Regions from separate parts of the Kitasatospora sp. NPDC094019 genome, predicted to be linked through region 2. Evidence: riboswitches for the same ligand, from Rfam matches in the RefSeq annotation. Region 2 holds a riboswitch; each other region holds the start of a gene.
The links. Region 2 has a riboswitch for cobalamin ahead of ACIQ9P_RS23890 (cobalamin biosynthesis protein). Riboswitches for the same ligand answer to the same signal wherever they lie in the genome.
Positions count from the first base shown of each region.

Region 1: linked by a shared signal. The riboswitch ahead of ACIQ9P_RS13150 (HoxN/HupN/NixA family nickel/cobalt transporter) and the one ahead of ACIQ9P_RS23890 (cobalamin biosynthesis protein) in region 2 are both predicted to bind cobalamin.
Region 3: linked by a shared signal. The riboswitch ahead of ACIQ9P_RS05415 (CoA-acylating methylmalonate-semialdehyde dehydrogenase) and the one ahead of ACIQ9P_RS23890 (cobalamin biosynthesis protein) in region 2 are both predicted to bind cobalamin.

Region 1 is NZ_JBIWIF010000005.1:165,022-175,451, reverse strand. Features, by position in the region: gene ACIQ9P_RS13195 (transglutaminase family protein) at 1-842, shown strand, start outside; gene ACIQ9P_RS13190 (response regulator) at 854-1,486, opposite strand; gene ACIQ9P_RS13185 (hypothetical protein) at 1,531-1,671, opposite strand; gene ACIQ9P_RS13180 (sensor histidine kinase) at 1,757-3,001, opposite strand; gene ACIQ9P_RS13175 (ABC transporter permease) at 3,010-3,732, opposite strand; gene ACIQ9P_RS13170 (ABC transporter ATP-binding protein) at 3,729-4,706, opposite strand; gene ACIQ9P_RS13165 (AAA family ATPase) at 5,175-5,954, shown strand; gene ACIQ9P_RS13160 (Fpg/Nei family DNA glycosylase) at 6,073-6,906, shown strand; gene ACIQ9P_RS13155 (ArsR/SmtB family transcription factor) at 6,929-7,318, opposite strand; cobalamin riboswitch at 7,402-7,595, shown strand; gene ACIQ9P_RS13150 (HoxN/HupN/NixA family nickel/cobalt transporter) at 7,627-8,787, shown strand; gene ACIQ9P_RS13145 (M24 family metallopeptidase) at 8,854-9,960, shown strand; gene efp (elongation factor P) at 10,027-10,430, shown strand, end outside.
Region 2 is NZ_JBIWIF010000010.1:285,332-295,761, forward strand. Features, by position in the region: gene ACIQ9P_RS23885 (cobyric acid synthase) at 1-673, opposite strand, end outside; gene ACIQ9P_RS23890 (cobalamin biosynthesis protein) at 670-1,641, opposite strand; cobalamin riboswitch at 1,780-1,979, opposite strand; gene ACIQ9P_RS23895 (helix-turn-helix domain-containing protein) at 2,229-2,975, shown strand; gene ACIQ9P_RS23900 (alpha/beta hydrolase family protein) at 3,144-4,259, shown strand; gene ACIQ9P_RS23905 (hypothetical protein) at 4,654-6,090, shown strand; gene ACIQ9P_RS23910 (CDP-alcohol phosphatidyltransferase family protein) at 6,183-7,061, opposite strand; gene ACIQ9P_RS23915 (phosphatidylserine decarboxylase) at 7,048-7,740, opposite strand; gene ACIQ9P_RS23920 (acyl-CoA dehydrogenase family protein) at 8,209-9,411, opposite strand; gene ACIQ9P_RS23925 (MaoC family dehydratase) at 9,569-10,072, opposite strand; gene ACIQ9P_RS23930 (HpcH/HpaI aldolase/citrate lyase family protein) at 10,095-10,430, opposite strand, start outside.
Region 3 is NZ_JBIWIF010000002.1:67,747-78,176, forward strand. Features, by position in the region: gene ACIQ9P_RS05395 (GNAT family N-acetyltransferase) at 1-134, opposite strand, end outside; gene ACIQ9P_RS05400 (cytochrome P450) at 207-1,445, opposite strand; gene ACIQ9P_RS05405 (APC family permease) at 1,797-3,233, shown strand; gene ACIQ9P_RS05410 (amidohydrolase) at 3,504-5,141, shown strand; cobalamin riboswitch at 5,249-5,440, shown strand; gene ACIQ9P_RS05415 (CoA-acylating methylmalonate-semialdehyde dehydrogenase) at 5,646-7,190, shown strand; gene ACIQ9P_RS05420 (acyl-CoA dehydrogenase family protein) at 7,187-8,335, shown strand; gene ACIQ9P_RS05425 (enoyl-CoA hydratase/isomerase family protein) at 8,335-9,411, shown strand; gene mmsB (3-hydroxyisobutyrate dehydrogenase) at 9,408-10,292, shown strand; gene ACIQ9P_RS05435 (enoyl-CoA hydratase) at 10,289-10,430, shown strand, end outside.

The DNA of each region.
Region 1 (10,430 bases), on a different contig from region 2:
GGGCCGAGCACCCCGATCCGGTGCTGCTCTGCCTGCTCGCGGCCGCCGAACACACCCCGGCCCCCGACCCGTCGGACCCGGACGGCCTCGACGGCCCGCCCGCGCTCGACGCCCTGCTGGCCGCCTGCGAGGCCGCGCTGGAGCGGCACGCGGCCGCCGTGCGGCGCGCCGTCGCCGAACGCGCCCCGGCCGGGCCGGAGGAGACCGCGGCGCTGCTGGCCGCCGTCCTCGGCGGGCGCGAGCGGTTCCACGGACGGAAGTCCGACTACCGGCGGCTGGAGTCCTCGCTGCTGCCGGAGGTGCTGCGGCGGCGGCGCGGACTGCCGATCATGCTGGCGCTGGTCTGGTGGGCGGTCGCCCGCAGGGCCGGGCTCACCGTGCACGGGATCGCCCTGCCCGGCCACTTCGTGGTCGCGGTCGGCGGGCCCGCCGGCGGCGAGGACTACGTGCTGGCCGACCCCTTCCACGGCGGCCGGCTGCTCGACCTCGACGGTGCGGCCGAGCTGGTGCGCGCCGCCGGGCACGAGTTCACGCCCGAACTGCTCACCCCCGCCCAGCCGCTGGACACCGTGCTGCGGGTGCTCGGCAACATCCGGGTCTGGGCCGCCGACCGCCCCGAGCACGCCCGCACCCAGCTCTGGGCCACCGAACTCGCCCTGCTGCTCCCCCGCCACCCCGCCCAGCTCCGGCTGGAACGCGCCGAACTGCTGGTGCGCACCGGCGACTTCCTGGGCGGGGCCGGGGAGATGGACGAGTACGCCGCGATCCTGGACGCCTTCGACCCTGACTCCGCCGCCAAGGTCCGCCAGGAGGCCCGCGCCGCCCGCCACCGGCTCAACTGAGCCGGAGCGGACTACAACCAGCCCTTCTCCCGGGCGATCCGGACCGCCTCGGCGCGGTTGCGGGCCTCGGTCTTCTGGATCGCCATCGAGAGGTAGTTGCGCACCGTGCCCTCGGACAGGTGCAGCCGCCCGGCGATGTCCGCGTTCACCGCGCCGTCCGCCGCGGCCGCCAGCACGTCCCGCTCCCGGGCGGTCAGCGGGTTCGCCCCCTCGGCGAGCGCCGCCGCGGCCAGGACCGGGTCGATCACCCGCTCGCCGCGCAGCACCCGGCGGATCGCCTCGGCCAGCTCGGCGGCGGGCGCGTCCTTCACCAGGAAGGCGTCCGCGCCGGCCTCCATCGCCCGCCGCAGGTAGCCGGGGCGACCGAAGGTCGTCGCGATCACCACCTTGGTCTGCGGCCGCTGCCGGCGCAGCAGTGCCGCCGCCTCGATCCCGGTCATCCCCGGCATCTCGATGTCCAGCACCGCGACCTGCACGTCGTGCGCCACGGCCGCGTCCACCACCTCGTCCCCGCGACCGACCTGGGCGACGACGTCGATGTCCCCCTCCAGCCCGAGCAGCGCGGCCAGCGCCTCCCGGACCATCCCCTGGTCCTCCGCCAACAGCACCCGCACCGAGGGCCGGTCGTCCTGATTGTCACTCATGCCGCCCGACCCTACGGCGTCCCCGCCCCGGCGGGGGAGGGAGGTCAGCGGGGGTGGCCGGGAGGCGCGGTCCGGAGGCCGGCCGGCGCCGGCCCCGGGGCCGGGGCGGCCGCCCCGGTGAACGCGGCGCAGAGCAGCAGGGAGAGGAACAGGACGGCGAGGACCGCCAGGACCGGCTTGGGCATGCCTGTCATGCTGCCCGCCGGCACCGGCGGGCGCCCGCGCGCCGACACACCCGGGGGACGCGGTTCGGCCGCCCGGACCAGTCGGCTAGGGGGCCGGGACGGAGGCCGTCCGCAACGGCACCAGGGCGCGCAGCCGGAAGCCCCGGCCCCGCTCGCCCGGCCCGGTCTCCAGCCGGCCGCCGACCAGGGCGAGCCGCTCGTCCAGCCCCGACAGGCCGTTGCCGGGCTGGGCCTTGCCCGGGCCGCGCCCGTCGTCGGTGATCTCCAGCACGGCGTAGCGCTCGCCGCCTCCCTCCCACACCTCGTCGGAGCGCACGGTGCAGACGGTGGCGCCCTCGCCGTGCCGGACGATGTTGGTGACCGCCTCGCGCAGTGCCCAGGCGAGCGCCCCGGCCTCCTCCGCGGCCAGCCCGGGCCAGGCGTCGAGCAGCTCCGGCGCCGCCTCCAGACCGACCTGGGCGGCGGCCAGCGCGGTGCGGGCGGCGGCCAGCTCGACCGGCAGGGTGGGCCGGCGGAAGCCGGTGACCGCCTCCCGGACGTCGATCAGCGACTGCCGGGCGACGTTCTCGATGTCGGCGACCTGCGCCCGCGCCGCCTCGTCCTTGCCCGCGTCCATGAACCGCCCGGCCAGCTCGCTCTTCAGGGTGATCAGCGACAGCGAGTGCCCGAGCAGGTCGTGCAGATCGCGGGCGAGCCGCAGCCGCTCCTCCGAGGCGGCCAGGTGCGCGACCGCGGCCCGGGCCTCGCGCAGCTCCTTCATGGTGGCGACGAGCCGCTGCAGACCGGTCATCGCGACGCCGGAGAGGAAGGCGGTCAGGGCGATGGTCGGGATGTCGCCGCTCTCGGCGTGCGCGGCCAGCCCGACCAGGACGGCGAGCCCGGCCATTCCCGCCACCGAGGCCAGCGCGAACCGGACCGGGGCGATGATCGCGACGGCCACCGAGGCGTAGGTGAACAGCGTCAGGAAGGCGGTGCCGAGGCCGAAGGTGCAGACGATCGCGAGCAGCACCATCCCCGCCACGACGGCCCGGCACAGCCGGGGCCGCATGCCCGCCATCGAGCGGAGGACGACCAGAGCGACGTAGCCGCAGACGAACGCCGCCAGCGAGAGCCAGCCGAGCAGGGCCGCGGCGGGCGAGTGGCCGCCGTGCAGCAGGTCCCGCACCGGGTAGACCAGGTAGAACATCCAGAGCAGCATCCAGCTGATCTTGACCATCAGCTGCCGCCGGGTCTCCGCCGGGCCGCCGGGGATGTTCATGAACGACGGCCGCGCCGGACCCTCCTCCCCCGGCTGCTCGTCGGTGCGGTGGGTCCGGCGCGTCTCGCTCATGCCGATCATCATGCCTGTCGGGTGTCGCGGCGGTACAGGGTCGCCGCGGCCGCGACGAACACCGCGAGGAACGCGGCCAGTCCGGCGACGGCGGCGGTGTCCAGGGACTGCCCGGGCTGGACGAAGGTCGCCAGCCGGTTGTACAGGTAGACCGGGTCGAACCGGGCGAAGGACTCCAGCGAGCCGTCGACCGGGAACCACGTCCCGCCGAACAGGGCCATCGCCATGTAGGCGATCATCACGATGCTCTGCACCGAGTCCGGCCCCGCCGCGTACCCGAGGGCCACTCCGAGCGCCGCGAAGACGAAGCTGCCCAGCCACAGCGCGGCCACCAGGCCGGTCCACTGCCCGGCCGTCAGGGAGACGCCCTGGCTCGCGCCGACCGCGAAGACCACCAGGATCGCGGGCAGGGTGGTGACCGCCGCGGCGGCGATCTTGCCGACGGTGTACGCCCGGCCGGGCAGCGCGGTCAGCCGCAGCTGGCGCACCCAGCCGCTCCTGCGCTCCAGCGAGATCCGCTGCGCGCTGCCGGTCAGCACCGCGCCGACCGCGCCGAAGGTGGCCATCGAGACCATGAAGTAGGTCTTCACCGGGAGGCCGGCGGCCAGCTTGTCCGCGCTGTAGGCGTGGATGAAGAAGAAGTACATCAGCGCCGGGTAGGCGATCGTGAAGAGCAGGTAGCGCCGGTTGCGGAGGGTCCGCAGGATCTCCAGCCGGATCAGGGTGGTCATCGCACACGCTCCGGCACGGTCCCGGTCGACCCGGCGAACTCGGTGGACTCGGCGGCGTCCTGCTCGCCGGTGATGGTCAGGAACGCCTGCTCCAGGCCCAGCCCGGTGACTTCGAGACCGCGCGGGTAGAGCCCCGCCCGGTAGACCGCGGCGACGGCGGCGTCCGCGTCGGAGGTGCGGATCCGCACCGTCCGCGTGCCCGGGACCCGCGCCGTGACCTCCAGGCCCTGCACACCGGGCAGCCGGCGCAGCGGCGCCTCGTCGAACGGGCCGTCCGCCTCGTGCAGCTCGAAGGTGATCCGGCGGGCGCCGGCCCGGGCCTTGATCTCGGCCGAGCTGCCGTCGGCGATCAGCCGGCCCCGGTGCAGGACGAGGACGCGGTCGGCGATCGAGTCGGCCTCCTCCAGGTAGTGGGTGGCGAACAGCACCGTGCGGCCGGCGTCGGCCTGGGCCCGCATGCTCGCCCAGAAGGACTGCCGGACCGAGACGTCCATGCCGGTGGTGGGCTCGTCCAGGACGATCAGGTCGTTGGCCCCGGCGATGGCGAGGGCGAACCGGACCCGCTGCTCCTGGCCGCCGGAGAGCTTGTCGACGCGGCGTTCGGCGAGTTCGGTGACACCCGCGTCGTCGAGCACCTCGGCGACGGACCGGCCGCGCGGGTGGACCTCGCAGGCGAGCCGCACCAGTTCGCGGACCTTGACGTCCGTCATCAGGCCGCCGCTCTGCAGCATCGCGCCGACCCGACCGGCCGCGATCGCGGCCCGCGGGGGGCCGCCGAACAGCGTGACGCTGCCCCGGTCGGGCTCGCGCAGGCCGAGCAGCAGATCGAGACTGCTGGACTTGCCGGCCCCGTTCGGGCCGAGCAGGGCGACGGTCTCGCCCGGCCGCAGCACCAGGTCGAGGCCGTCCACCGCCCGTACCCGTCCGTAACTCTTGCCGACGCCCCTGAAGGCGGCGACCTCTCCCGTGTCCATCGTCCGGGTCCTCTCCCCTGCCGGTGGTGTCCTTCGCACCACCTCAGAGTCCCGCGCGGCCGGGGTCCGGCGGCAGTAACCGCCGTCGTGGGGGGGGGGGGGGGGGGGGGGGGGGGGGGGGGCGCCCCGCCGGGGGGGGGGGGGGGGGGGGGGGGGGGGGGGGGGGGGGGGGGGGGGGGGGGGGGGGGGGGGGGGGGGGGGGGGGGGGGCGGGGGGGGGGGGGGGCGGGGGGGGGGGGGGGGGGGGGGGGGGGGGGGGGGGCGGCCCCCCCCCCCCCACCGCCGTGTAGTGTCCCGCTGAAGGAAGTCGGGAGGTGCCGTGACGCAGTACGCCGGGGGTGGATCCGTCCCCCCACGTCCCGTCGCTCCGCCGGTGCCGGGGTATCCGGTGGCGGCCGGGACGGTGCCTGTGCCGATGCCGTTGCCGTTGCCGTTGGTGGTGCCGGTGCCTGTGCCGGTGAGTGTTCCGGTGGCCGCTTCGACGGACTCCTCGGGGCCGCCGACCGTTCCGCTGCCGGTTCTGCCGTCCCCTCCGCCCGCCCCGGCGCCCGCCCCGGCGCCCGCGCCCGCCCCGGCTCCGGCCGCGCCGCCCGCGCCGGCCCCGGTGCCCGCCGGGTCCACCGGGCACTTCCTGCTGCCCTCCGGGGCGCCGGTCCAGCTCCCCGCCCGCCCGCCGCAGCAGCACGCGCCCACCGGCCCGATCGCGGTGCTGCTGATCGGTCCGGCCGGTGCCGGCAAGACCACCGTCGCCCGCCACTGGGCCGAGCGGCGCCCCAGCCCGACCGCCCACATCAGCCTCGACGACGTCCGGGAGTGGGTGCAGTCCGGCTTCGCCAACCCGCAGTCCGGCTGGAACAACGCCTCCGAGGCGCAGTACCGGCTGGCCCGCCGGACCTGTGGCTTCGCCTGCCGCAACTACCTCGCCAACGGCATCTCCTGCATCATCGACGACGCGGTCTTCCCGGACCGCCCGGCGATCGGCCTCGGCGGCTGGAAGCGGCACATCGGGCCCGGCATGATCCCGGTGGTGCTGCTGCCGAGCCTCGACTCGGTGCTCCACCGCAACGCCCGGCGCAGCGGGAACCGCCGGCTGGGCGACGAGGAGGTGGCCCGGATCCACGGCCGGATGGCCGGCTGGTACAACTCCGGGCTGCCGATCATCGACAACTCCCACCTCGACGTGGCCGCCACCGCGGCCGAGCTGGACCGGGTGATCCTGGCCCGGCTGATGGGCATCCCGGTGCGCTGAGCGGCCCGGACGGCGGCGGGCGGCCGGGCGGTTCCGGGCCCGCGGGCGGGCGGGGCCTGTCGGTGCCGACTGCGATGATGGACGGGTCCTGAACGTTCCACCGGGGGGAGCCGCGCCCGTGCCGGAAGGCCACATCATCCACCGCCTCGCCGCCGAGAACCACCGTGCCTTCGGTGGCCGGGCGGTCCGTGCCAGCAGTCCGCAGGGGCGGTTCGCGGACGGCGCGAAGCTGATCGACGGGCGGGAGCTGGAGGCGGCGGAGGCGGTCGGCAAGCACCTGTTCCTCGGCTTCGGGGAGGACGCCTGGGTGCACATCCACCTCGGCCTCTACGGGGGCTTCGGTTTCGGCGCGATCGGCGACGGTCCGGTACCGCCCCCGGTCGGTCTGGTGCGGCTGCGGCTGGAGAACGACGAGCACGTCGCCGACCTGCGCGGTCCCAACACCTGCGCGCTGATCACGGGCGCCGAGAAGGCCGCGGTGGCGGCCAGGCTCGGGCCGGACCCGCTGCGGTCCGACGCCGACCCGGACGCCGCCTGGCGGCGGATGACGGCCAGCCGGACGACGGTGGCGGCCCTGCTGATGGACCAGAAGGTGCTGGCCGGGGTGGGGAACGTCTACCGGGCCGAGGTGCTGTTCCGGCACGGTATCGATCCGCACCGGACGGGACGCGAGCTGCTCCGGGCCGAGTGGGACGCGATCTGGGCCGACCTGGTCGTGCTGATGCGCGAGGGTGTCGGCGCGGGCCGGATCGACACCGTGCGCCCCGAGCACACCCCCGAGGCGATGGGCCGCCCGCCGCGGGTCGACGACCACGGCGGCGAGGTGTACGTCTACCGCCGGGCCGGGATGCCGTGCCTGGTCTGCGGCACCGAGGTCCGGACCGAGGAGCACGCCTCCCGCAACCTGTTCTGGTGCCCGTCCTGCCAGCCGGCCGGCACCCCGGCCCGCTGACCGGCCCTCCGGCCGGACCGGGTCAGCCGGTCGCGGCGTCGTGCTCCGGATGGGCGGGGGCGTCGACGGCGCAGGCGTCCAGCAGGGGGCGCAGGTCCGCGTCCACGAGCCGGTAGCGCACGACGCGCCCCTCCTTCTCGCCGCTCACCACCCCGGCCGTCCGCAGCAGCCGCAGGGCCTGCGAGACGGCGGGGTCGCGCATGCCGGTGGCGACCGCCAGGTCGGTGACGGCGAGCGGTCCGGTGCGGTGCAGCGCGAGCAGCAGGGCGAGCCGCCCGGGGTCGGCGAGCAGCGAGAAGCGCTCGGCCCAGGAGCGGACGCGGGCGGTGTCGCCGATCGCCGCGATGGCCTCGCAGACCCGGTGCCCGTCGATGGTGCGGTGGCCCGCGCGGTCGGCCGGTACGAGATGCATGCGGGCCATTCTCGCAGGCGGGGCGCTGTGATCCTGGACACCTGCGCAGGTGCGCAGCCTTGCAAGGGTCGTGCTCCGCCACCTACGGTGTTCCCCGCCGTGGTGTTCGGGAAGACCGGTGACGGATCCTCAGGGGTCCCAGTCCGGAGCGGCCCTCGCCACTGTGATCGGGGGGAAGTGTCCGTACCCACGTCGCCACTGGGCGCCTCGCGCGCCTGGGAAGGCGGGTACGGGAGCCCCGTCAGCCAGGAGATCGGCCGCGGCATCTCACGAGGTATTTCCACGAGGTGCTGGAGCGTGATCCCAGGATGACCCTGCCCGAAACCGTCGCCGCCCCGGCGGCGCCCGCCCCCCTGCCCACCTTCCGCTGGCGGCGGGAGGACACCGTGCGGACGGCCGGCCTGATGGGCGTGATCCTGGCCATGCACGTGGTGGCCTTCGGCACGCTGATCTTCCTGGTCGCGCCGGAGAAGTACGAGGTGGGAACCCAGGTCTTCGGGGTGGGCCTGGGCATCACCGCCTACACCCTCGGCATGCGGCACGCCTTCGACGCCGACCACATCGCGGTGATCGACAACACCACCCGGAAGCTGATGGCGGACGGCAAGCGGCCGGTCTCGGTCGGCTTCTGGTTCGCGCTCGGGCACTCCTCGATGGTGGTGCTGATGGCCGCCCTGGTGGCGGGCGGCGCGCAGCTGGCCAGCACCCTGATGGACGACGACTCCGCCACCCACCAGTGGCTGGGAGTGGTCGGCACCTCGGCCTCCGGGGTCTTCCTCTACCTGATCGGCGCGCTCAACCTGGCCGCGCTGTTCGGCATCCTCAAGGTCTTCCGCTCGATGCGGGAGGGCCGGTTCGACGAGGCCGAGCTGGAGGACCACCTCAACTCGCGCGGCCTGCTGGCCCGGGTGCTGAACCGGGCCACCCGCTCGATCACCCGCCCCGGCCAGATGTTCCCGGTCGGCATGGTGCTCGGCCTGGGCTTCGACACCGCGACCGAGGTCACCCTGATGGTGATGGCCGGCTCCGGCGCGGCCTCCGGCCTGCCCTGGTACGCGATCGTCTGCCTGCCGCTGCTGTTCGCGGCGGGGATGAGCCTGTTCGACACCCTGGACGGCACCTTCATGAACTTCGCCTACCAGTGGGCGTTCTCCAACCCGGTGCGCAAGGTGTACTACAACCTGACCATCACCGGACTGTCCATCGCGGTGGCCTTCGTCATCGGCACCATCGAACTGGTGGGCGTCCTGCACGAGAAGCTCGACCTCACCGACCCCGTGACCGGCTGGATCGCCGACATCACCCTGGACAACGTCGGCTACGCCATCGTCGCCCTGTTCGTCGTCGTCTGGGCCGCCGCCATCGCCTACTGGCGCCTCGCCGGCGTCGAACGGAAGTGGGCCCCCGTCCCGACCCCGGCCCCTGCCCCGGCGGCCCCTGCCCCGACCCCCGCGGGCGGCACCGAGTAGTCCCGCCCGGGCCCGGGTGGGGGCGTTCGGCGGGCGGAACGGGGGCGGGGTTCGTAGGCTCGACGCATGGCTGATGCGTACGCGGGCCGGCGGGAGCGGTTGCGGGAGCACTGCAGTGCGTCCGGGGCCGACGCGGCGCTGATCACCCGGGCGGCGAACGTGCGGTACCTCACCGGGTGTCCGCCGTGCGGGGCGACCCTGCTGCTGACCCGGGACCGGGCGCTGCTGGCGCTGCCGGACGACCTGCCGCCGGACGACACGGGGGAGCACCTGATCGCCCCCGAGCTGACCCGGCTGGAGGTGCCGGCCGGGGCGGACACCGCGCTGGCCGCGGCCGGCGCCGCGGCGCGGCTGCGGGTGGCCGGGCTGGCGGTGGAGGAGCACGATCTCACGGTCACCCGGCACCGGGCCGTGGCCGGGCTGGTCGAGGGCGCCAGGCTGGCGGACGTCGGACAGGCGGTCGAGCGGCTGCGGGTGGTCAAGGACGAGTACGAGATCGCCGATCTGCGGATCGCCGCGGAGATCGCCGACCAGGCGCTCGGCGAACTGCTGGAGTCGATCCTGGTCGGCCGGACCGAACGGCACCTGGCGATGGAGCTGGAGCGCCGGATGATCGACCACGGCGCGGACCGCGCCGCGTTCCCGGTCTCGGTCGGCACCGGCAGCCACTCCGGGCAGCAGGCGCACCAGCCCACCGACCGCCGGGTCGAGGAGGGCGACTTCCTGACCGTGGTGCTCGGTGCCCGGTACCGGGGCTACGGGGTCTCGACCGCCCGGACCTTCGTGATCGGCGCGGCCCCGGCCCCCTGGCAGGTGGAGCTGCACCGGCTGGTCTTCCGGGCCCAGCGGGCCGGCCGGGAGGCGCTCGGACCGGGGGTCGAGCAGCACGTGCCGGACCAGGCGGCGCGGGAGATCCTCCAGTCCGCCGGGCACGCCGAGGGCTCTCCGCACCCGGTCGGCCACGGCATCGGACTGGAGATCCGGGAGGCACCGCGTCTCGGCCCCACGGACATGGGTAAACTGGACAGCCGCGTGCCGGTCACCGTCGGCCCGGGGGTCCACCTCCCGGGACGCGGCGGGGTCCGGATCGAGGACACGCTCGTGGTGCGCCCCCTTGAGGAGGGCGGGCCCGAGCTGCTCACCATCACCACCAAGGAGCTCCTCGCCCTGTGACGCAGGTGTGCCACAGGACGCGATCCCTTGGTTCCTTGACAGCTATATCCAGGAGTTAGTGCGCCCGTGGCTTCCACGAACGATCTCAAGAACGGCATGGTCCTCAAGCTGGACGGCGGGAAGCTCTGGTCCGTCGTCGAGTTCCAGCACGTCAAGCCCGGCAAGGGCCCGGCCTTCGTGCGCACCAAGCTCAAGGAGGTCCTGACGGGCAAGGTCGTCGACAAGACCTTCAACGCCGGCACCAAGGTCGAGACCGCCAACGTCGACAAGCGCACGATGCAGTTCTCGTACAAGGACGGCGAGAACTACGTGTTCATGGACATGGACACCTTCGACCAGCTGACCATCGAGCCGGTCGTCGTCGGTGACGCCGCCAAGTACCTGCTGGAGGGCTTCGACGCCCTCGTCGCCGTGAACGACGGCGCGGTGCTGTACATCGAGCTCCCGGCCGCCGTCGAGCTGGTCATCGC
Region 2 (10,430 bases):
GCAGGGTGCCGAGCACCGGACGCCCGGTCAGCTCCCGCAGCATCTCCAGCCCGGGGGCCAGCAGCCGGGCGTCGCCGCGGAACTTGTTGACGAACCAGCCGGCCACGTGCCGCTGGTCCTCCGCCGACAGCAGCGCCAGCGTCCCGTACATCGCCGCGAACACGCCGCCGCGGTCGATGTCCCCGACCACGACGACCGGCAGGCCGGCCGCGGTGGCCAGGCCCATGTTGGCGATGTCCCGGTCCCGCAGGTTGATCTCGGCGGGCGAGCCGGCGCCCTCGCAGACCACCACGTCGAACCGGCCGCGCAGGTCCGCCAGGCACTCCAGGGCCCGCTCCAGCAGCAGCGGCTTGCGCTCGCGGTAGTCCAGCGCGCCGACCTCGGCGACCGGGCGGCCCAGCAGCACCACCTGGCTGCGGCCGTCCCCGCCGGGCTTGAGCAGCACCGGGTTCATCGCCGCCTCCGGCTCGACCCGGGCGGCCTGCGCCTGCATCGCCTGGGCGCGGCCGATCTCGGCGCCGTCGGCGGTGACGAAGGAGTTCAGCGACATGTTCTGCGCCTTGAACGGCGCGACCGCGACGCCCTGGCGCGCCAGCCAGCGGCAGATGCCCGCCGTGACCACGCTCTTGCCGGCGTCCGAGGTCGTCCCGGCGACCAGCAGTGCCTTGCTCATGCCCGGTACCTCCGCTTCCTGTTCAGCGCCGCCCGCAGCAGCAGGTGCCCGGCGACGGTCGTACCCAGGGCCAGCGCGCCCACCCGCCGCGACAGCACGCAGGCCCGCTCGATGTCGTCCACCCCGACCGGCCGCAGGCCCTCGCCGAGGACCGGCCGGTGCTCGGTGCGCTCGCCGTACCGGAGCGTCCCGCCGAGCCGGACGCCGACCGCGCCGGCGAAGGCCGACTCGGCCTGGCCGGCGTTGGGGCTGGGGTGCGCGGAGCCGTCCCGCCGCCAGACCCGCCAGGCGGTGCGCGGTTCGGGCGCGGCGGCCACCGTCAGCAGCGCGGTCAGCCGGGCGCCCGGCCAGCCCGCCACGTCGTCCAGCCGGGCCGAGGCCCAGCCGAACCGGGCGTAGCGCGGGGAACGGTGGCCGACCATCGCGTCCAGGGTGTTCACGGCGCGGAACGCCAGCAGCCCCGGGGTGCCGGCCAGTGCGCCCCAGACCAGGGCGTTGACCACGGCGTCGGCGGTGTTCTCGGCCACCGACTCGACCACCGCGCGGGCCAGCTGCCGCTCGTCCAGGGCGCTCGGGTCGCGCCCGCACAGGTGCGGCAGCCGCTCCCGGGCCGCCGTCAGGTCACCGGCCGTCAGCGCGCGGCCGACGGTGCGGGCCTCCCGGGTCAGCGAGGTGCCGCCGAGCACCGTCCAGGTCGCGGCGGCGGCGAGGGCGGCCCGGCCGAGCGGGTGGCGGCCCAGCAGCCGGTCGGCGGCCACCGCCCCGGCCGCGACGGTGCCCACGCAGAGCGCGGTGAAGACGGTGCCGGCGGCGCGGTCGTCGCGCCACAGCAGCCGTTCGGCCCGGCCGGCCGCGCTGCCGAAGCCGGCCACCGGGTGGCCGCGGCGCGGATCGCCGAACCGGGCGTCGGCCAGGTACCCGGCGACGGCGCCCGCGCCGAACGCGGCGGCCCGGGTCAGCGGGCGCACGACGAGGTGCGCGACGAGGCGCGTGACGAGGTGCGCGGCGCGGCCTGCGGTGGGGTCGGGGTCGGGGCCGGGGAGAGGTCCCGGCCCGGCGGGGCAGCCTGCATCGCGTGCGTGTCCTCACTCAGGGTCCGCGCCCTGGATCGACGTACCGGGGGCGAGAGTCTCCTGGCTCCCGGGTCGGACGCGCTTCCGGGCCTTCCGGCGGCCGCTGACGGCCCTCCGTGGCTGAACTCCGGTCGTGCTCCCCGGTGACAGTGGCGGGACCGCGCCGGACTCGCACCGGCTTCCTCTGCTTGCCTCCGTAATGGCTGAAGGATCCCATCACGGGCCCGAAGGGGGAGTCAACCGAGGTCGCGGAGGGGTTGGTCACACGCCGGTGCCCTCCCGCCGACCCCCTCCGGGGCCGCGGCGCCGGACGCTCCCGACGCCCGGCGGCCCGCCGTTCCCCGTCGCTACCTCCGAGGCCGCCCGCCGCCGGACCGCGCCCCGCTGTGCGATCCTCCACCGCCGCCGGGCGGCGCGCCCGCCCCGCTTCGTGCGTTCGTCGGCTGGGGCGCCACCCGGCGCCGCGCCTACCGTCGGGACCCATGCGACCCCAGCGCCCCCACCTCTTCCCGCGTCCGGTCCGGTCCGCCCCCTCCGCCCCGCCGCCCCCGGTGCCGTTCTCGCCCGCCGCCGCCCGCGCCCACCGCGCCGCCCTCGGCCTGACCCCGGAGCAGGTCGCCGAGGGGATGGCCGCGCACGGCGTCCGGCTGCTGCCGGCCCACGTGATCGGCTGGGAGCACGGCGGGCCGCCGCCCGGCGAGGAGGAGTTCCTCGCCCTGGCCCGGGCGCTCTGGTGCCCGCCCGAGCAGCTGATGGGCGTCCGCCCGGAGAGCCTGCGGGACTTCCGGCTCGCCCGCGAGCTGACCCCGGACGGCGCGGCCCGCCGGATCGGCGTCCCGGCCGGGGAGTACCGGCGGGCCGAGGCCACCGGGCGCTGGGACGGCGACGCGGGCCCGACCGCCGCGCTCGCGCACGTACTGGGCCTGACGCTCCGGGAGCTGGTCGCGGCGACCGGCCGCGGCGCGGAGCTGGAGCGGCGGCTGCGGCGCTGCGTCGACGGTCGCTGGCAGCCGCAGGCCGGCGCGATCGGCCGGATCGTGCCGGTGGACCGGGCGGACCTCGACGCCGTCCTGCCGGTGCTCCAGGACGAGCGGCAGGTGCCCGCCCACTGGGGGTCCGGCGGCTGGGGGCCGGCCGGGGGCCCGGGCGGGCCGTCCGCCGCCGAGGTCCCGCCGGTCGAGCGTTTCTGGGCCCTGCTCGCCGGACGGGAGCCCGCGATCCCCGTGTGATCCCCCGTCGGTTCTGGCACTCTCGTTCCGACGGTCCGGTGCGACCTTCCTCACGTGGCAACCCGTACGGCCGTGTCCTGCTGGCCCGGCCGGGCTCCGGCCGGTGGACTGGGCGGTGACGTGGGTCCGGACACCGGTAGGCCCAGAACCGAGCAGCGGGGAGCGAGTATGCGTTGGGGAATCGCGGCCACCGTGGCCGCCGCCGCGGTCGGTACCGGGGCCGCCGTCCTGGTCATCGGCCGCCGGGCCTCGGAGCGGATGGTCCGCCCGGCCGGGGCCGCCCGGGAGCGGACCGGTCCGGTGGTGGTGCAGAGCCTGGGCGCCGGGCGGATCACCTTCACCCGGAGCGCGGCGAGCGAGCGCCCCGGCCGCTGGGCGGTCGAGTGGGGGGAGGACGGGCACGCCGTCGTCGAGGAGGTCCTGCACCGCGACGAACGGGGCGTCACCCGCCGGCTGACCCGGGCCGACCGGGGCACCCTCGCCCCCGGCACCGAGGTCCGCTTCACCCCCCGGGTGTACCTCGGCGACCCGGCCGAGGCGCTCGGTCTGACCTTCGGCGAGACCGCCGTCGAGGGCGAGCTCGGCGCGCTGCCCGCCTGGTGGCTCGACGGCAAGCGCGGTACCTGGGTGATCCTGGTGCACGGCCCGGACGCCGACCGGAGCCAGGTCCTGCCCGCCCTCCCGGTGCTGCACCGGCTCGGCCTGCCCGCGCTGGCGGTCAGCTACCGGGGCGACGCGGGCGCGCCGGTCTCCCCGGACGGCCTGGGCCACTTCGGCGAGACGGAGTGGCGGGACGTCGAGGCGGCGATCCGGCTCGCCCTGGACGGCGGCGCGGGCCGGGTGATCCTCTACGGCTGGTCCCTCGGCGCCACGATGGCGCTGCAGGCCGCCGCGCGCTCCGACTTCGCCTCCTCGATCAGCAGCCTGGTCCTGGACTCCCCGGTGCTGGACTGGCCGGCCACCGCCCGCCGGGACGCGGCCAGGGCCGGGTACCGGGGCGCGGCCGCCGAACTCGGCGCGCTGGCGGCCGAGGGCCGCACCGGCGTGGATCTGGCCGACTTCGCCCGCCTCGCCGACGGTACCGACCTGCGGGTGCCCACCCTGGTGCTGCACGGACCCGACGACCCGGTGGCGCCGTTCCGGGCCGCGGAGCGGCTGGCCGCGCGCCGTCCGTCGCTGGTGAACCTCCAGGCGTTCCCCGGCGGTGACCACGCCGCGCTGTGGAACACCGACCCCGACCGCTACGCCGAGACCCTGCGCCGCTGGCTCACGCCCTTCTGCTGAGCCGCCGTTCCCCGGCCGCCCGGCCCCGGGGTCCCGCCCCCGGTCCCGCCGCCCGGCCCCGCCCGCCCCCGGCCCCGTCCGGGGCGCGCGGGGCCGGGGAGCCGGGGGAGCGGCCGACGGGCGGCGGTCGGCGCGCGGGCCGACCGGGACCCCGCCCGGACCACCGGCCCCGCCCACCCGTCCGACCTGGCATGCACCCGCCACAAAGATCAAGCCAGTCGGTTTGGGCTCTGTTGCCCGATCTTGTCGATCCTCCCGCACCCCCGCCCCGCCCCGCCCGGACAACCGGATGTGACAGAAGGCCGGTACAAGGGGAAGACTGCTCGACGTGACGTCTCGGAATCCGCGCGACCGTGATGCCCCGCTCCCGCCGACGATCGGTTCCGGTGCGACGGTGACCCGTCTCCCCGGAACGGCCCACCGCCCCGCCGGCGCGAGGCCGGGGAGCCAGGGCGTACCCCGCCGACGAGGCCCCGCCCCCGCCCCCGGCCGCGGCCGGGTCCCCGTACCGGAGGGCTTCCCCGCTCCCGCCGAGCTGGCCCCGCTGGCCCGCCGGATGCTGGTCGACGCCGTCCGGATCGCCCGCTGGGCCGGCGACCTCGACGAGGTCGACAAGCGCGGCGAACTGCTCCCCGACGACGCCCGCGCCGCCGGCCGCGCCCTCGCCATGACGGTGGGCGCCGCCGCCAAGGCGTGGGGCCAGGCCCTGCTGGTCGGCCTGGTCGAGCCCCGGGACGGCGGCGCCGTCCCCGGCTGGCGCCTGCACGCCTGGGAGCACGACGACGAGGCGGTGATCCGCGGCTGGTCGACCCTGTTCGACGCCTGGACCCTGCTCGCCCCGGTGCCGCCCGCCGCCCTGCGCGGCGTGTTCGCCGTCCTCGCCGGACAGGCCGTCGACCAGGCACCCCAACTGCTCTCGTTCCTGCACCTGGTGGACGGCCCGGTCGCCGACATCGAGCTGCTGGAGCTGCTCCGGCGCGGCCTGGACGAGCGCCGGGTCGGCGGCGGCGAGGGCGCCTTCGGCCTCTCGCCCGTCCCGCACGCGGCCTCCGCCGTCTCCGCCGTCCGCGGCACCTGCCGCGAACCGCAGATCGACACCCCGGCCTCGCCCGCCGACGTCGCCGCCGTCCTGGACTGGATGCTCGACGGTCTGGCCGCCGTCGGCGCCCTGGTCCGCGAGGACAACGCGGCCGAGCTCTCCCCGCTCGGGCACTGGGCGGTGCGGGCCAAGCTGGAGGAGATCTGCACCGTCGCGCAGACCGCCGCCGGCCACATCGAGCAGAGCGCGATGGAACTGCTCAGCGCCTGCGCCGACTACTCGCCCGGCCCGGCCCGGGCCGAGTACCGGGCCTGGCTGGCCGCCCGCCCCGCCGACCGGGCGGTGGCCGAGCTGCTGGAGGCCGCACAGGGCGAGGACGCGCTGGTGCGCGGCCTGGCCTTCGAGGCGCTGCGAGTGGCCGGATCCACCGCCGAGCAGGCCGTGCGGGCCGCCGTCGACGAGCCGGTGCTGCGCCCCTACGCGCTGCTGTGGCTGGCCGAGCGCTCGGACGAGGGGGTCTCCCCGGCCGATGTGCTGGGCGCGGAGGACGCCGCCTGGCTCTGGGTGGACACCGCCGCGGCCGTGCTGGACCACGGGGAAACGGAACTTCTGGTGGGCCACGTCGAGGGCGCCTCGGCCGGCGACCCGGTGCGGCTGTTCGCCCGGGCCCGGCAGTCCGGGCACCCGCGGGCGGCCTCGGTGCTGACGGCCGTCTCCGGCGTCCACCCGGATCCGGCGGTGGCCCGGGCGGCCCGCCGCTCGGCGTTCAGCGTCCACCGCGGCGGCGCCTGAGCGAGCGGTCCCGCGCGCACGGCACGCGGACATGCGGAAGGGCCCGGCTCCCCGAGGGGAGCCGGGCCCTTCCGCATGTCCTGCGGCGTTCGTCAGCCGATCCGCGACTCCGCGCGGCGGGCCCGCACGTCGCCGACCTTCTGCCCCACCTTGCGGCGGATCACCAGCAGCGGCGCCATCGCGGCGAGCGCGATCTGCGCGAACGCGCCGATGTGCATCAGGTTGTCGCCGCCCGGCAGACCGGTCGCCCAGGCCGCCAGGCAGCCGATCGAGACCACGATCCAGCACAGCGTGGCGGTGGCCAGCAGACCCTGCGGCTTCGGGTACTCGATCCGGCTGACCATGAGGTACGCGGCGCCGAAGATGGCGAGCAGACCGGGCAGGAACGGCGGGTCGAGCAGCACGATGGCGATCACCGTCATCGCGCCCATCGGGCAGGGCATGCCCTGGAACACCCCGGGCCGCATCTTCACGGCGGAGAAGCGGGCGAGCCGCAGCACCACCGCCAGCAGCACCGTCAGCGCGATCAGCGCCGACAGCCGGCTGTTGGATCCCGGCGAGACCATGCCCCAGACCGCGACGAAGTAGGCCGGCGCGATGCCGAAGCTGATCAGGTCGGCCAGGTTGTCGAGTTCGGCGCCGAGCGCGGAGGAGCGCAGCTTGCGCGCCACCAGGCCGTCGAACAGGTCGCACATCGAGCCGATCAGCAGCAGCGTCACCGCGGTGGCGGCGCTGTGCTTGTCCGGCGCGGCGTCCGGGTTGGTGATGTGCGGGACCAGCACCCCGGTGGTGATCGAGTAGATCGCCAGGAAGCCGCAGACGGCGTTCCCCAGGGTCAGGAAGTCGGCGGTGGACAGGTGCTGCGGTGAGCGCGGCGCGCGCAGCTCGCGGTCGCGGGCCCAGCGACGACGGCGCAGGGCCGTTTCCTCGTCGTCCAGGCCGACGATCGTCTCAGGATCAGTCACGGTCAAGGCGCGTCACCCCGGCGGTGGTCTTCTGGCCGACCTCGACGCCGACCTCGACGCCGGCCGGCAGGTAGGTGTCGACCCGGGACCCGAACCGGATCAGACCGATCCGCTCGCCCTGCTCGACCTTGGTACCGGCGTCGACGTACGGCACGATGCGGCGCGCCACGGCGCCCGCGATCTGGACCATCTCGATGTCGCCGAGCTCGGTGTCGAAGTGCCAGACGACCCGCTCGTTCTGGTCGCTGTCCTTGTTGAACGCGGGCACGAAGCCACCGGGCACGTGCTCGACGGAGGTCACCGTGCCGGGCAGGGGCGCCCGGTTGACGTGGACGTTGAGCGGGCTCATGAAGATCGCCACGCGGGTCCGGCCGTCCGGCCACGCGTCGATGCTCTGGACCACGCCGTCGGCGGGGGAGATCACTCTGCCCGTGCCGATCTCACGCTCGGGGTCGCGGAAGAACCACAGCATGCCGGCGCCGAGCGCACAGGCGGGTACCGCAGCCAGGGCCCACTTGCCGCTGCGCCGGGTGAGCGCGGTGGTCACGGCGGCCGTGGCGAGGGTGGGGACGAACCAGGGGGTGGCTCCGCGCGCGATGGTCACGCGGGGTCGCCGACCGGCCGTCGTGGCGGCGAGGGCATCGCGGTCCGTGACGGAGGTGTGAGGGGACGGGCTGATGGGCATCGAAGACCTTTGTCGCGGGGGATCATGGCCGCTGGACGGGGGCCACCGCGGGATCGGGTAATAGAGGGACGTCTGCTGTCCCGGTGGATGCTATCGGGAGCACACGGTGGGTGGGCAACCCGCCTGCTCGTTCATGTGACCTGCGGGAGGCGCCGACGCGTCTCCTTGTATACGACCGTAGCTCGCCCCGGTCCGGTTCCCAAGGGACCGGGCGAAGCTGGTGACTCTTGTCTCAACCCTGCCCGGTCGGCCCTGCGGAACTGCCCGTCGAGGGCGCGCGACGGTGGGCCGGAGCGGCCGCGGGGCGCGTGACAGCAGCTGTACGCCCTGCGGCCGCCCCGGAGCGGCCGTGCCGGCCCCGGGGCGGACCAGGCCGTCGGGGCGGGGCACGGCGCGGTGCCGGGACGGGCCCGCACGCCCGTCGGCCGGCGGTCTCGCGGGTCGGCCGCGAGTCCCGCAACGGGGCGGTCAGCCCGCGATGCGGTACTCCTCCAGCAGCCGGCGCCCGATGATCATCTTCTGGATCTCCGCAGTACCTTCACCGATCAGCAGCATCGGAGCCTCCCGGTAGAGCCGCTCGATCTCGTACTCCTTGGAGAAGCCGTAGCCGCCGTGGATGCGGAAGCTGTCCTCGACGACCTCCTTGCAGTACTCGGAGGCGAGGTACTTCGCCATCCCCGCCTCCAGGTCGTTGCGCTCGCCGCTGTCCTTCTTGCGGGCGGCCATCACCATCATCTGGTGCGCGGCCTCGACCTTGGTGGCCATCTCGGCGAGCTTGAACTGGATCGCCTGGTGCTCGGCGATCTTCTTGCCGAAGGTGGTGCGCTGCTGGGCGTACGAGATGCCCAGCTCGAAGGCGCGGCGGGCGACGCCGCAGCCGCGCGCGGCCACGTTGACGCGGCCGACCTCGACGCCGTCCATCATCTGGTAGAAGCCGCGGCCGGGCACGCCGCCGAGGATCCGGTCCGCCGGGATCCGGACGTCCTGGAGCACCAGCTCGGTGGTGTCGACGCCCTTGTAGCCCATCTTCTCGATCTTCCCGGGCACGGTGAGCCCGGGGACGGTCGGGTTCGGTCCGAAGCCCGGCGTCTTCTCGATCAGGAAGGTGGTCATGTTCTTGTACGGGGTGGAGCCGCCCTCGTCGGTCCTGCACAGGACCGCGACCAGGGTGGAGGTGCCGCCGTTGGTCAGCCACATCTTCTGGCCGTTGAGGACGTAGAACTCGCCGTCCTTGACGCCCTTGGTGCTGATCGCCGCGACGTCGGAGCCGAGCGCGGGCTCGGACATCGAGAAGGCGCCGCGGATCTCGCCGGCCGCCATCCGGGGCAGGAAGTGGTCCTTCTGCTCCTGGGTGCCGTGCGCGTTGATCATGTGCGCCACGATGAAGTGGGTGTTGACGATGCCGGAGACGGACATCCAGCCGCGGGCGATCTCCTCGACCACCAGCGCGTAGGTGAGCAGCGACTCGCCGAGGCCGCCGTACTCCTCGGGGATGGTCAGGCCGAAGAGGCCGAGCCGCTTCATGCCCTCGACGATCGCCGTCGGGTACTCGTCCTTGTGCTCCAGCTCGGTCGCGACCGGGATGATCTCCTTGTCGACGAACTCGCGCACGGTGGCGAGGATGTCCCGCTGGATCTCGGTGAGGCCGTCGGTCTGTGCGAGGCGTCCCATCGTGCGGCTCCTGTCATGCCTGAAAACGAGGGTGGGGGGAGTGGACGGGGGCTCCGCGGGCGTGGCTCCGCGGAGCCCCCGTGAACCGGTGCGGGGCACGGCCGATGACGGCGGCCGGCCCGTCCGGGGTCCTGGGGGGAGAGACCTGCGGGAGGGCTCAGGCGAGCGGGACCGGGCGGGCGGGCTGTTCGCCGCCGCGGGCCTCGATGTAGGTCGCGGTCGGCACCATCACCTTGCGGCGGAAGACGCAGACGACCGTGCCGTCCTGCTTGTAGCCCTTGGTCTCGACGTAGACGATGCCGCGGTCGTCCTTGGACTTGGACGGCCACTTGTCGAGCACGGTGGTCTCGCCGTAGAGGGTGTCGCCGTGGAAGGTCGGCGCGATGTGCCGCAGCGACTCGATCTCCAGGTTGGCGATCGCCTTGCCGGAGACGTCCGGGACGGACATGCCGAGCAGCAGCGAGTAGATGTAGTTGCCCACCACCACGTTCCGGCCGAAGTCGGTGGTCCGCTCCGCGTAGTTGGCGTCCATGTGGAGCGGGTGGTGGTTCATGGTGAGCAGACAGAAGAGGTGGTCGTCGTACTCGGTGACCGTCTTGCCGGGCCAGTGCCGGTAGACGGCGCCGACCTCGAACTCCTCGTAGGTGCGTCCGAACTGCATGGTCGATGGTTCCTAACCGGTCTCAGGACTGCGGGGGCTCGAACGTGGAGGTGCGCTTCAGGCCGGCCGCGCGGCCCTTGCCGGAGACCACCAGCGCCATCTTGCGGCTGGCCTCGTCGATCATCTCGTCGCCGAGCATCGCCGAGCCCTTGAACCCGCCGGCCTCGGAGGTGCACCAGTCGTAGGCGTCGAGGATCATCTCGGCGTGGTCGTAGTCCTCCTGCGAGGGCGAGAAGATCTCGTTGGCGGCGCCGATCTGGTCCGGGTGCAGCACCCACTTGCCGTCGAAGCCCAGCGCGGCGGCCCGGCCGGCCACCTCGCGGTAGCCCTCCTGGTTGCGGATCTGGAGGTAGGGGCC
Region 3 (10,430 bases), on a different contig from region 2:
CGGGCGAGTGCCTCCTCGGACTCCGGGCCGCCGAGGTGGGTCGTCAGCTCCGGCGCGTTGAGGGCGCGCAGCAGTCCGGCGTCGCCCTCGGACCAGGGCTCCAGGCGCACGGCGGGGGTGCGGTCGTCGTCCATGGCCGTACCGTAGCGCCCGCCTCCGACAGTCGGCGGTCGGCGGTCGGCGGTCGGTGGTCGACGGGCGCCCGGTCAGCGGGCGGGGGAGAGGCGCACCGGGAGGGCGCGCAGGGCGTTGACGATGAAGGACTCCTGGTGCCGCAGCTCCTCCGCCGGCACCGCGAGCCCGATCTCGGGGAAGGCGCCGAACAGCGCGGTCAGGGCCTCCTCGGCCTCCAGTACGCCGAGCGCGGCGCCCAGGCAGTAGTGGCGCCCGTGGCCGAAGGCCAGGGTGCTCTTGTCGGGCCGGGTGAGGTCGAAGGCGTCCGGCCGGTCGGGGTGCAGCTCCGGGTCGCGCCCGCTCGCCCCGTAGGCGATCAGGACCGGCTCGCCGGTGCGGATCAGCACGCCCTCGCCGAGGTCGATGTCCTCGGCGGCGAAGTGCAGCGGCAGGTGCATCACCGGGGCTTCGAGGCGCAGTGCCTCCTCGATGGCGTCCCGCCAGGTGGCCGAGCCGTTCCGGACCAGCGCGAGCTGCTCGGGGTGGGTGAGCAGCAGGGCCGCGGTGTGGTCGATCAGGTTGACGGTGGTCTCGGAGCCGGCGCCGATCATCAGGATCAGGGTGGAGACCAGCTCCTGTTCGCTCAGCCGGGTGCCGGCGGCGTCCCGGGTCGCGATCAGCTCGCTGGTCATGTCGTCGCCGGGAGTCTCCCGTTTGGTGGCCACCAGGTGCGCCATCGCGGCGAACAGGTCGCCGAGGAGGGCCTCGGCCCGTTCGGGGGTGGCGCCGGTCTCCAGCACGCCGTCGACCACCCGCCGCACCTCGGGGCGCTGCTCCTCGGGGACGCCGAAGAGGTCGCAGATCAGGGTGGTGGGCAGCGGGTAGGAGAGCCGGGTGTGCAGGTCGACCGGTTCGCCGGGGGCGGTGGCGCGCAGCTCGTCGAGCAGGGCGGCGACGATCGCGCGCACCCGGGGCCGCAGGGCCTCCACCCGGCGCGGGCCGAAGGCGGGGGCGGTCAGGGTGCGGAGGCGGTGGTGGTCCTCGCCGTCGCTGGTGAACATGCTCTCGACGGCGACCCAGCTGGCCAGCGGCCAGTCCGGGCCGACCCGGCCGTCGATCCACTCGGGCCAGTGGCGGCGGGCGTTCTTGGCGAGCCGGGGGCCGGCCAGGAGCTGCCGGGCGACCTCGGCGCGGGTCACCGACCAGGCGAGGACCTTGCCGGGGAGTTCGACCCGGACGGCCGGGCCGTGGGTGCGCAGATGGGCGGCTTCGGCGTGCGGGTCGGCGGCGTGGGGGTCGAGGACGTGGGTGAACGGGCAGCGGGGTTCCACGGGGCCCTCCTCGGTCGGGGAGCGGCGGGCCGGACGACCGGCCGTCTGTGACCGTACGGCGGGTGCGGTGGTGGGGAAAGGGCGCCCGGCGGTGTGCCGGACGCCCCCAGCGGCGCCCCCGCGCACCGTGCGGAGCGTTCGGCGGCCCCGGCCACGTGGCCGTGCGGCGGCCCCGGTCGTGTCCCGTCCTTATGACAACGGCATTGACGTGTCTCGCGGTCGCCGGTTTCATGGCACGCACTTCACCCCCACCCCCACACCCCCCACCAGCAAGGCGGTGATCCCTTGGCATCGACGGCGAAGGCCACGGGCAGCGGTCCGAGAACGGACAGCTACGGCCCCCAGGACTCCATGCCCCGGTCCCTCGGCCTTATCGACGGGGCGGCGATCGCCGCCTCCAGTACCGCCGCGACCAGCAGTATCGGCATCGGCCTCGGTCTGATGGCCGGCGTCGTGGGCCTCCACCTGCCCGCGATCATGCTGCTGGCGTTCCTCCCCGTGCTGGCCATCGCCGGCGGCTACGGGCGGCTGAACCGCTCGGAGCCGGACGCCGGCAGCAGCTACCGCTGGGTCGGGCGCACGCTCAACCCCTGGCTCGGCTTCCTCACCGGCTGGGTGAACACCGTCGGCACCGTGGTGTTCATGGCCTACACCACCACGGTGACCGGTTCCTCGATCGTCCAGCTCCTCGACGAGGCGCACCTGCGCAGCGTCGCCGGGCTGCGGCTGGACGCCGACTCGACCGTGCAGTGCACCCTGATCGGCCTGGTCGTCCTGGTCGGCGCCGCGCTGGTCGCGGTTCGCGGGCTCGGCCTGGCGGCGCGGCTGCAGAAGGCGCTGCTGGTGTTCGAGTACGCGGTCCTGCTCGGCTTCTGCGGCTACGGGCTGTTCGCCGGCGACCAGCCGTTCTCGCTGGACTGGTTCAACCCGTTCACGATCCCGTCCTTCGACGCGGTGGCCCAGGGCATGGTGCTCGCGGTGTTCTGCTACTGGGGCTTCGAATCGGTGTTCAGCGTCGGAGAGGAGGTGCACGACCCCCGGGACGCCTCCCGGGCCGGCACCCTCGCCCTGGTCGTGATGCTGCTGCTGTTCCTGCTCGCCGGCACGGCTTTCCAGCGGGTCCTGCCGCTCGACGAACTGGCCGACAACGGCGCGCACGGCCTCACCTACTTCGGCGCCCGGCTCGCCGACCAGCCACTCGCCGCGCTGCCCCTGATCGCGCTGATGTTCTCCGCGGTCGCCTCGCTGCAGTCCTCGGTGATCCCCACCGCCCGCGGCCTGTTCGCGATGGGCCGCGACGGCGTGCTCGGCCCCGTCTGGACCAGGCTGCACCCCAAGCACCGCACGCCCGCGGTCGGCACCCTGCTGATCACCGGGGTCGCGGTCGCCCTGGCGCTGTGCTCGATCGTCATCCCGACCGTCAACGACCTCATCTCGGCGGCCGTCAACGCGATCGGCATCATCGTCGCCCTCTACTACGCGCTCACCGCGGTCGCGGCCGCCGTCCGGTTCCGCCACCTGCTGCGCACCGACCTGGTGGAGGGGCTGCGCGCGGTGGTCGGCCCGCTGCTCGGCGCGACGGTCCTGCTGGTCGTCGGTGGCTACCTCGCCTGGAGCTTCTACGACTCCACCGACCACTTCGAACTCTCCGCCGACAACGGCTGGTTCGAGCTCACGGTCGTGGTACTCATGATCGTCACCGGTCTGCCGGCGGCGGCCTGGGCGCGCTGGCGGCGGCGCTCGGCGTACTTCCTCGGCGAGGCCGCGGGGACGCCCGAGCACGGCTGAGGTGAGGGCGCCGAGGGTGTCCCGGAACGTCCGAGGGCGCCCCGGGGCACCCGAGGACGGCCGAGGACGCGGGCCGGGCGGACCCCCACCCGCCCGGCCCGCGCCTCGTCCCCCGCCGGGGGCACACCGCACAGGGGGCTCCCGGCAGCACACGGCGCTTCGCACCGCCCGCACCGCCCGCACTCCCGAACTCCGCACCGCCCGCACCACCCGTCCTTCGCACCACCCGTACCTCGCACACCCGCACCACCCGAGAACGGAGCACCACCCATGACCAAAGCCGATCTGGTCTTCACCCGCGGCCCCGTGCACACCGGCGACGCCGCCCGCACCCGGGCGACCGGCCTGGCCGTCACCGGCGGACGGATCACCGCCGTCGGCCACGACGAGGTCCGGGACCTGATCGGCCCGGGCACCGAGGTCGTCGACCTCACCGGCAAGCTGCTGCTGCCCGGCTTCCAGGACGCCCACATCCACGCCGTCGGCGGCGGCACCGAACTGGCCACCTGCGACCTCACCGGCACCGTCGGCGTCGCCGACTACCTGGAGCGCATCCGCGCCTACGCCGACGCGAACCCCGACCAGGAGTGGATCACCGGCAGCGGCTGGTCGATGGAGAGCTTCGAGGGCGGCCTGCCGACCCGGCAGCTGCTCGACTCCGTCGTCCCCGACCGCCCGGTCCACCTCACCAACCGTGACCACCACGGCGCCTGGGCCAACACCCGCGCCCTGGAACTCGCCGGTGTCGACCGCGACACCCCCGACCCGGCCGACGGCCGGATCGAGCGCGAGGCCGACGGCACCCCCAGCGGCGTCCTCCAGGAGGGCGCCAGCGCCCTGGTGGCCCGGCTGATCCCGCCGATCACCGCCGCCGACCGCCTCGACGGACTGCTGTGCGCCCAGCGCCTGCTCCACTCCCTCGGCATCACGGGCTGGCAGGACGCCCTGCTCGGCGAGTTCAACGGCATGTCCGACCCTTCCGACGCCTACCTCGCCGCGGCGCGCTCCGGTGCGCTGACCGCCCGGGTGAACGGCGCCCTCTGGTGGGAGCGCGAGCGGGGCGCCGAGCAGATCCCCGAGCTCGTCGAGCGCCGCACCGCCCTCGCCCACGGCCGGTTCCGGGCCGGCTCGGTCAAGATCATGCAGGACGGCATCGCGGAGAACTTCACCGCCGCGATGACCAGCCCCTACCTGGACGGCTGCGGCTGCGCCACCGCCAACTCCGGCCTCAGCTTCGTCGACCCCACCGCCCTGCGCGAGTACGTCACGGCCCTCGACGCACTCGACTTCCAGGTGCACTTCCACGCGCTCGGCGACCGGGCGGTGCGCGAGGCGCTGGACGCGGTCGAGGCGGCCCGCGCCGCCAACGGGTGGCGCGACACCCGCCACCACCTGGCCCACCTCCAGGTGGTCCACCCCGACGACGTGCCCCGCTTCGCCCGGCTCGGCGCCATCGCCAACATCCAGCCGCTGTGGGCGGCGCACGAGCCGCAGATGGACGAGCTGACCATCCCCTTCCTCGGCCCGGAGCGCGCCTCCTGGCAGTACCCGTTCGGCGCGCTCCAGCGGGCCGGGGCCACCCTGGCGGCCGGCAGCGACTGGCCGGTGAGCAGCCCGGACCCGCTGGCCGGCCTGCACGTCGCCGTCAACCGGCGCGAGCCCGACGCCGGGGACGACCGGGTCTTCCTGCCGGAGCAGCGGCTCGACCTGGCGTCCGCGATCGCCGCCTACACCGCGGGCACCGCCCATGTGAACGGGCACGACGACGCCGGGGTGCTCGCGCCCGGTCTGCTGGCCGACCTGGTCGTGCTGGACCGCGACATCCTCACCGGCCCGCCGGAGGAGATCGCGTCGGCCCGGGTGCTGCGCACCTACGTCGGGGGCGAGCTGGTCCACGCCATCGACTGACGTCGCGTCAACGTCCGTCCGGGCCCCGGGGCGCTGTCCCCCGGGGCCCGTCGCGTTCCCTGCGGAGACCGCCGCCGCGCCCGGGCGGTGAGGCGCTCTGGACTTACTAGGACGTCCAACTATATGGTCGGAACAGGTCCGCGGTGTCAGGGAAGCCGGTGTGAGTCCGGCACGGTCCCGCCACTGTGACCGGGGAGTTCGTCCTCGCAGGAGTTCGGCCACTGGCAGCCAGCCGGGAAGGCCCGGGGGCGCGCGTCGATCCGGGAGTCAGGATACCGGCCGCGGATGGTCCGTGTTTTCCACGAGGATGGAGACGACACGCATGAATCCGGGCTGCTCCCGTTCCACCGCCCCCGGCTGTGCCGTGCCGACGAACCCCGGGGCGCACCCGCGCTGACGGTTCGTCCGCCGCCGCCGTCCCTGCCGCCGGGCGCACCACCGTGCTCCCGCGCACCGGCGCGGCCTCCACTCCTCCTCTCCCCATCCTGACGAGAGAAGGAACCGATGGTCCCCGAGTCCACCACCCCCGACCCGATCGTGCCCCACCCGGCCGTTCCCGAGCTGACCCACTTCATCGGCGGCAAGCGCACCGCCGGGACCTCCGGCCGCTTCGGCGACGTCCACGACCCCAACACCGGCCGGGTCCAGGCCCGGGTGCCGCTGGCGAGCCGCGCCGAGGTCGAGGCCGTGATCGCCGACGCGGCCCAGGCCCAGCCCGCGTGGGCGGCCTGGAACCCGCAGCGCCGGGCCCGGGTGCTGCTGCGCTTCCTCCAGCTCGTCGAGCAGGAGCGCGACACGCTCGCCCGGCTGCTCTCCGCCGAGCACGGCAAGACCGTCGCCGACGCCCACGGCGACCTCCAGCGCGGCCTGGAGGTGGTGGAGTTCGCGGCCGGTATCCCGCACCTGCTCAAGGGCGAGTTCACCGACAACGCCGGCACCGGCATCGACGTGTACTCGATGCGCCAGCCGCTCGGCGTGGTCGCCGGCATCACCCCGTTCAACTTCCCGGCGATGATCCCGCTCTGGAAGGCCGCGCCCGCGCTGGCCTGCGGCAACGCCTTCGTCCTCAAGCCGTCCGAGCGTGACCCCTCGGTGCCGCTGCGGCTCGCCGAACTGTTCCTGGAGGCCGGACTGCCGCCCGGCGTGCTGAACGTGGTGAACGGCGGCAAGGAGGCCGTCGACACCCTGCTGGAGGACCCCCGGGTGCAGGCGGTCGGCTTCGTCGGTTCCACCCCGATCGCCCAGTACGTCTACGCGACCGCGGCCGCCCACGGCAAGCGGGCCCAGTGCTTCGGCGGCGCCAAGAACCACATGATCGTGATGCCCGACGCGGACCTCGACCAGGCGGCCGACGCGCTGGTCGGCGCCGGCTACGGCTCCGCGGGCGAGCGCTGCATGGCGATCTCGGTGGCCGTCCCGGTCGGCGAGGAGACCGCCGACGCGCTGGTGGCCAAGCTGGTCGAGCGGATCGGCGCGCTGAAGGTCGGCCGCTCGGACGACCCGGCGGCGGACTTCGGCCCGTTGGTCGGCCGGGACGCGCTGGAGCGGGTCCGCGGCTACCTGGACCTCGGCGTCGAGGAGGGGGCCGAACTCGTCGTCGACGGCCGCGACTTCCGGCTGGAGGGCCACGAGGAGGGCTTCTTCCTCGGCCCCTCGCTGTTCGACCGGGTGACGCCGGAGATGCGGATCCACCGGGAGGAGATCTTCGGCCCGGTGCTGAGCGTGGTCCGCGCCGCCGACTACGAGGAGGCCCTGCGCCTGCCCAGCGAGCACGAGTTCGGCAACGGCGTGGCCATCTACACCCGCGACGGCGACACCGCCCGCGACTTCACCCGCCGCGTCAACACCGGCATGGTCGGTGTCAACGTGCCGATCCCGGTGCCGATCGCGTACCACACCTTCGGCGGCTGGAAGCGCTCCGGCTTCGGCGACCTCAACCAGCACGGCCCGGACTCGATCCGCTTCTACACCCGCACCCGCACGGTGACCTCGCGCTGGCCCTCCGGGGTCAAGGAGGGCGCCAGCTTCACCATGCCGACGATGGGATGAGCGCCGTGCACGATCTCACCGACGACCAGCGCGCGATCGCGGAGACCACCAGGGCCTTCGCCGACGAGCACCTCGCCCCGCACGCGGTGGAGTGGGACCTCGCCAAGCACTTCCCGGTCGACGTGCTGCGCAAGGCCGGAGACCTCGGCCTGGCCGGCGTCTACGTCCGGGAGGAGTCCGGCGGCTCCGGCCTCACCCGCCGCGACGGCGCGGTGGCCTTCGAGGCCCTCGCCACCGGCTGCCCGTCCATCGCCGCCTACCTCTCCATCCACAACATGGTCGCCTGGATGATCGACCGCCACGGCGACGACGCCCAGCGCGCCCGCTGGCTGCCGCGCCTGTGCACCGCCGAACACCTGGGCGGTTACTGCCTGACCGAACCCGGCGCCGGCTCCGACGCCGCCGCCCTCACCACCCGGGCCGTCCGCGACGGCGGCCACTGGGTGCTCGACGGCGTCAAGCAGTTCATCTCCGGTGCCGGCAGCGCCCAGGTCTACCTGGTCATGGCGCGCACCGGCGGCCCCGGGCCGAAGGGCGTCTCGGCCTTCCTGGTCGACCGGGACGACCCGGGACTCTCCTTCGGCGCCAACGAGCGCAAGATGGGCTGGAACGCCCAGCCGACCCGGCAGGTGGTCCTGGACGGCGTGCGGGTGCCCGCCGACCGGCTGCTCGGCGCCGAGGGCGAGGGCTTCCGGATCGCCATGAACGGGCTCAACGGCGGCCGGCTCGGCATCGCCGCCTGCTCCCTCGGCGGCGCCCAGAGCGCGCTGGAGCGCACCGTGGCCCACCTGGCCGAACGCGAGGCTTTCGGCGCCCGGCTGCTGCACGCCCAGGCGCTGCAGTTCCGCCTGGCCGACATGGCCACCGAACTGGAGGCCGCCCGCGCCCTGTTGTGGCGGGCCGCGGACTCCCTGGACCGGGGCGACGCCCGCGCCCCGCAGCTGTGCGCGATGGCCAAGCGGCACGCCACCGACACCGGCTTCGAGGTGGCCAACCAGGCGCTCCAACTGCACGGCGGCTACGGCTACCTGGCCGAGTACGGCATCGAGAAGATCGTCCGCGACCTGCGGGTGCACCAGATCCTGGAAGGGACCAACGAGATCATGCGCGTCATCGTGGCCCGCGGCCTGACCGGGGCCGCCTGATGGCCGGGACCGACATCGAGGAGGTCCTGGTCCAGCGCGAGGGCCGGGCCGGGCTGATCGTCCTCAACCGTCCCGCGGCCCTGAACGCCCTCACCCACGGGATGGTCCGGCGGATCTCCGCCGCGCTGGACGCGTGGGAGGCGGACCCGCGGGTCACGACCGTCGTCGTCACCGGCGCCGGCGACCGGGCCTTCTGCGCCGGCGGCGACATCGTCGCCATCCACCGCGCCGCGACCGGCGGCGACCCGCGCGAGGTCGAGGAGTTCTGGCGGGACGAGTACCGCCTCAACGCCAGGATCGCCCGCTACCCCAAGCCCTACGTCGCCGTGATGGACGGCATCGTGATGGGCGGCGGGGTCGGCGTGTCCGCCCACGGCAGCGTCCGGATCGTCACCGAACGCACCAGGATCGCCATGCCCGAGGCGGGCATCGGCTTCGTCCCCGACGTCGGCGGCACCTATCTGCTCGCCCTGGCACCCGGCGAACTGGGCACCCACCTGGCCCTGACCGCCGGCTCCGCCGGTGCGGGGGACGCGCTGCTCTGCGGCCTCGCCGACCACTTCGTGCCGTCCGCGCGACTGCCCGCCCTGCTCGACGACCTCGCCGACTCGACCGTCCACGACGCGCTCGCCCGGCACGTCGGGCCGCCGCCGTCCGGTGGCCGGCTGGAGCGGCAGCGGGAGTGGATCGACGGCTGCTACGCGGCCGACACCGTCGAGGAGATCCTCGAACGGCTCGGCGCGAGCGGCGAACCGGAGGCGAAGGAGGCGGCCGACCGGATCACCGCCAACGCGCCGACGGCCGTCAAGGCGACCCTCGCCGCGCTGCGCCGGGCCCGCGCCCTGGGCCCGCTCGAAGCGGTGCTCGACCAGGAGTACCGGAGCTCCTGCGCGGCCCTGGCCACCCCGGACCTGGCCGAGGGCATCCGGGCCCAGGTCATCGACAAGGACCGCACCCCGCACTGGAGTCCGGCCACGCTGGACGCCGTCGACCCCGCCGCCGTGGCCCGCTGGTTCGCCCCACTGGGCGAGCGGGAACTCGGCCTCGCCGACCTCACCCCCCTGGAGCGCTGGTGACCCACCGGATCGGATTCGTCGGACTCGGAAACATGGGCGGCCCGATGGCCGCCAACCTGGTCGTGGCCGGTCACACCGTCACCGGCCACGACCTGGCGCCCGAGGCCCGGGAACGCGCGGCCGGTCACGGCGTGCGGATCGCGGGCTCGGCCGCGGCGGCGGTCGCGGACGCCGAACTGGTGCTCACCATGCTGCCGACCGGACGCCATGTCCTGGAGGTCTACCGGGAGTTGACCGCCGTGACGACGGACGCGCTGTTCGTCGACTGCTCCACGATCGCGGTCGGTGACGCCCGGACCGCCCGGGACCTCGCCCGGGCGGCCGGACACCGGGCCCTGGACGCCCCGGTCTCCGGCGGGGTCCCGGGGGCCGAGGCGGCGAGCCTCACCTTCATGGTCGGTGGCGCGGCGGAGGACTTCGCCGCCGCCGAACCGGTGCTGGCGGCGATGGGACGCAAGGTGGTGCACTGCGGCGAGTCCGGCACCGGGCAGGCCGCGAAGATCTGCAACAACATGATCCTCGGCGTCTCGATGATCGCGGTCGCCGAGGCGTTCGTCCTCGGCGAGAGCCTCGGACTGAGCCACCAGGCACTCTTCGACGTCGCCTCCACCGCCTCCGGCCAGTGCTGGGCGCTCACCAGCAACTGCCCCGTCCCCGGCCCGGTCCCGGCCAGTCCCGCCAACCGGGGCTACCCGGCGGGCTTCGCGGCCGCCCTGATGGCCAAGGACCTCGGCCTGGCCGCCGACGCCGCCGACGCCTCCGCCGTCCCCGCCGAACTCGGCCGCCGCGCCTCCGAGTTGTTCACCGCCTTCGCCCAGGGCGAAGGCGCCGGACGGGACTTCTCGGCCATCATCACCACCCTTCGGGAGAACACCGCATGAGCCACGAGACGATCCGGGTCGGGCGCCACGGCCGAGTGGGCCTGATCACCCTGGACCGGCCGAAGGCCCTGAACGCCCTCAACACCCTGCTGATGAACGAAGTCGTCCGGGCGGCGGCGGAGTTCGACCGCGACCCCG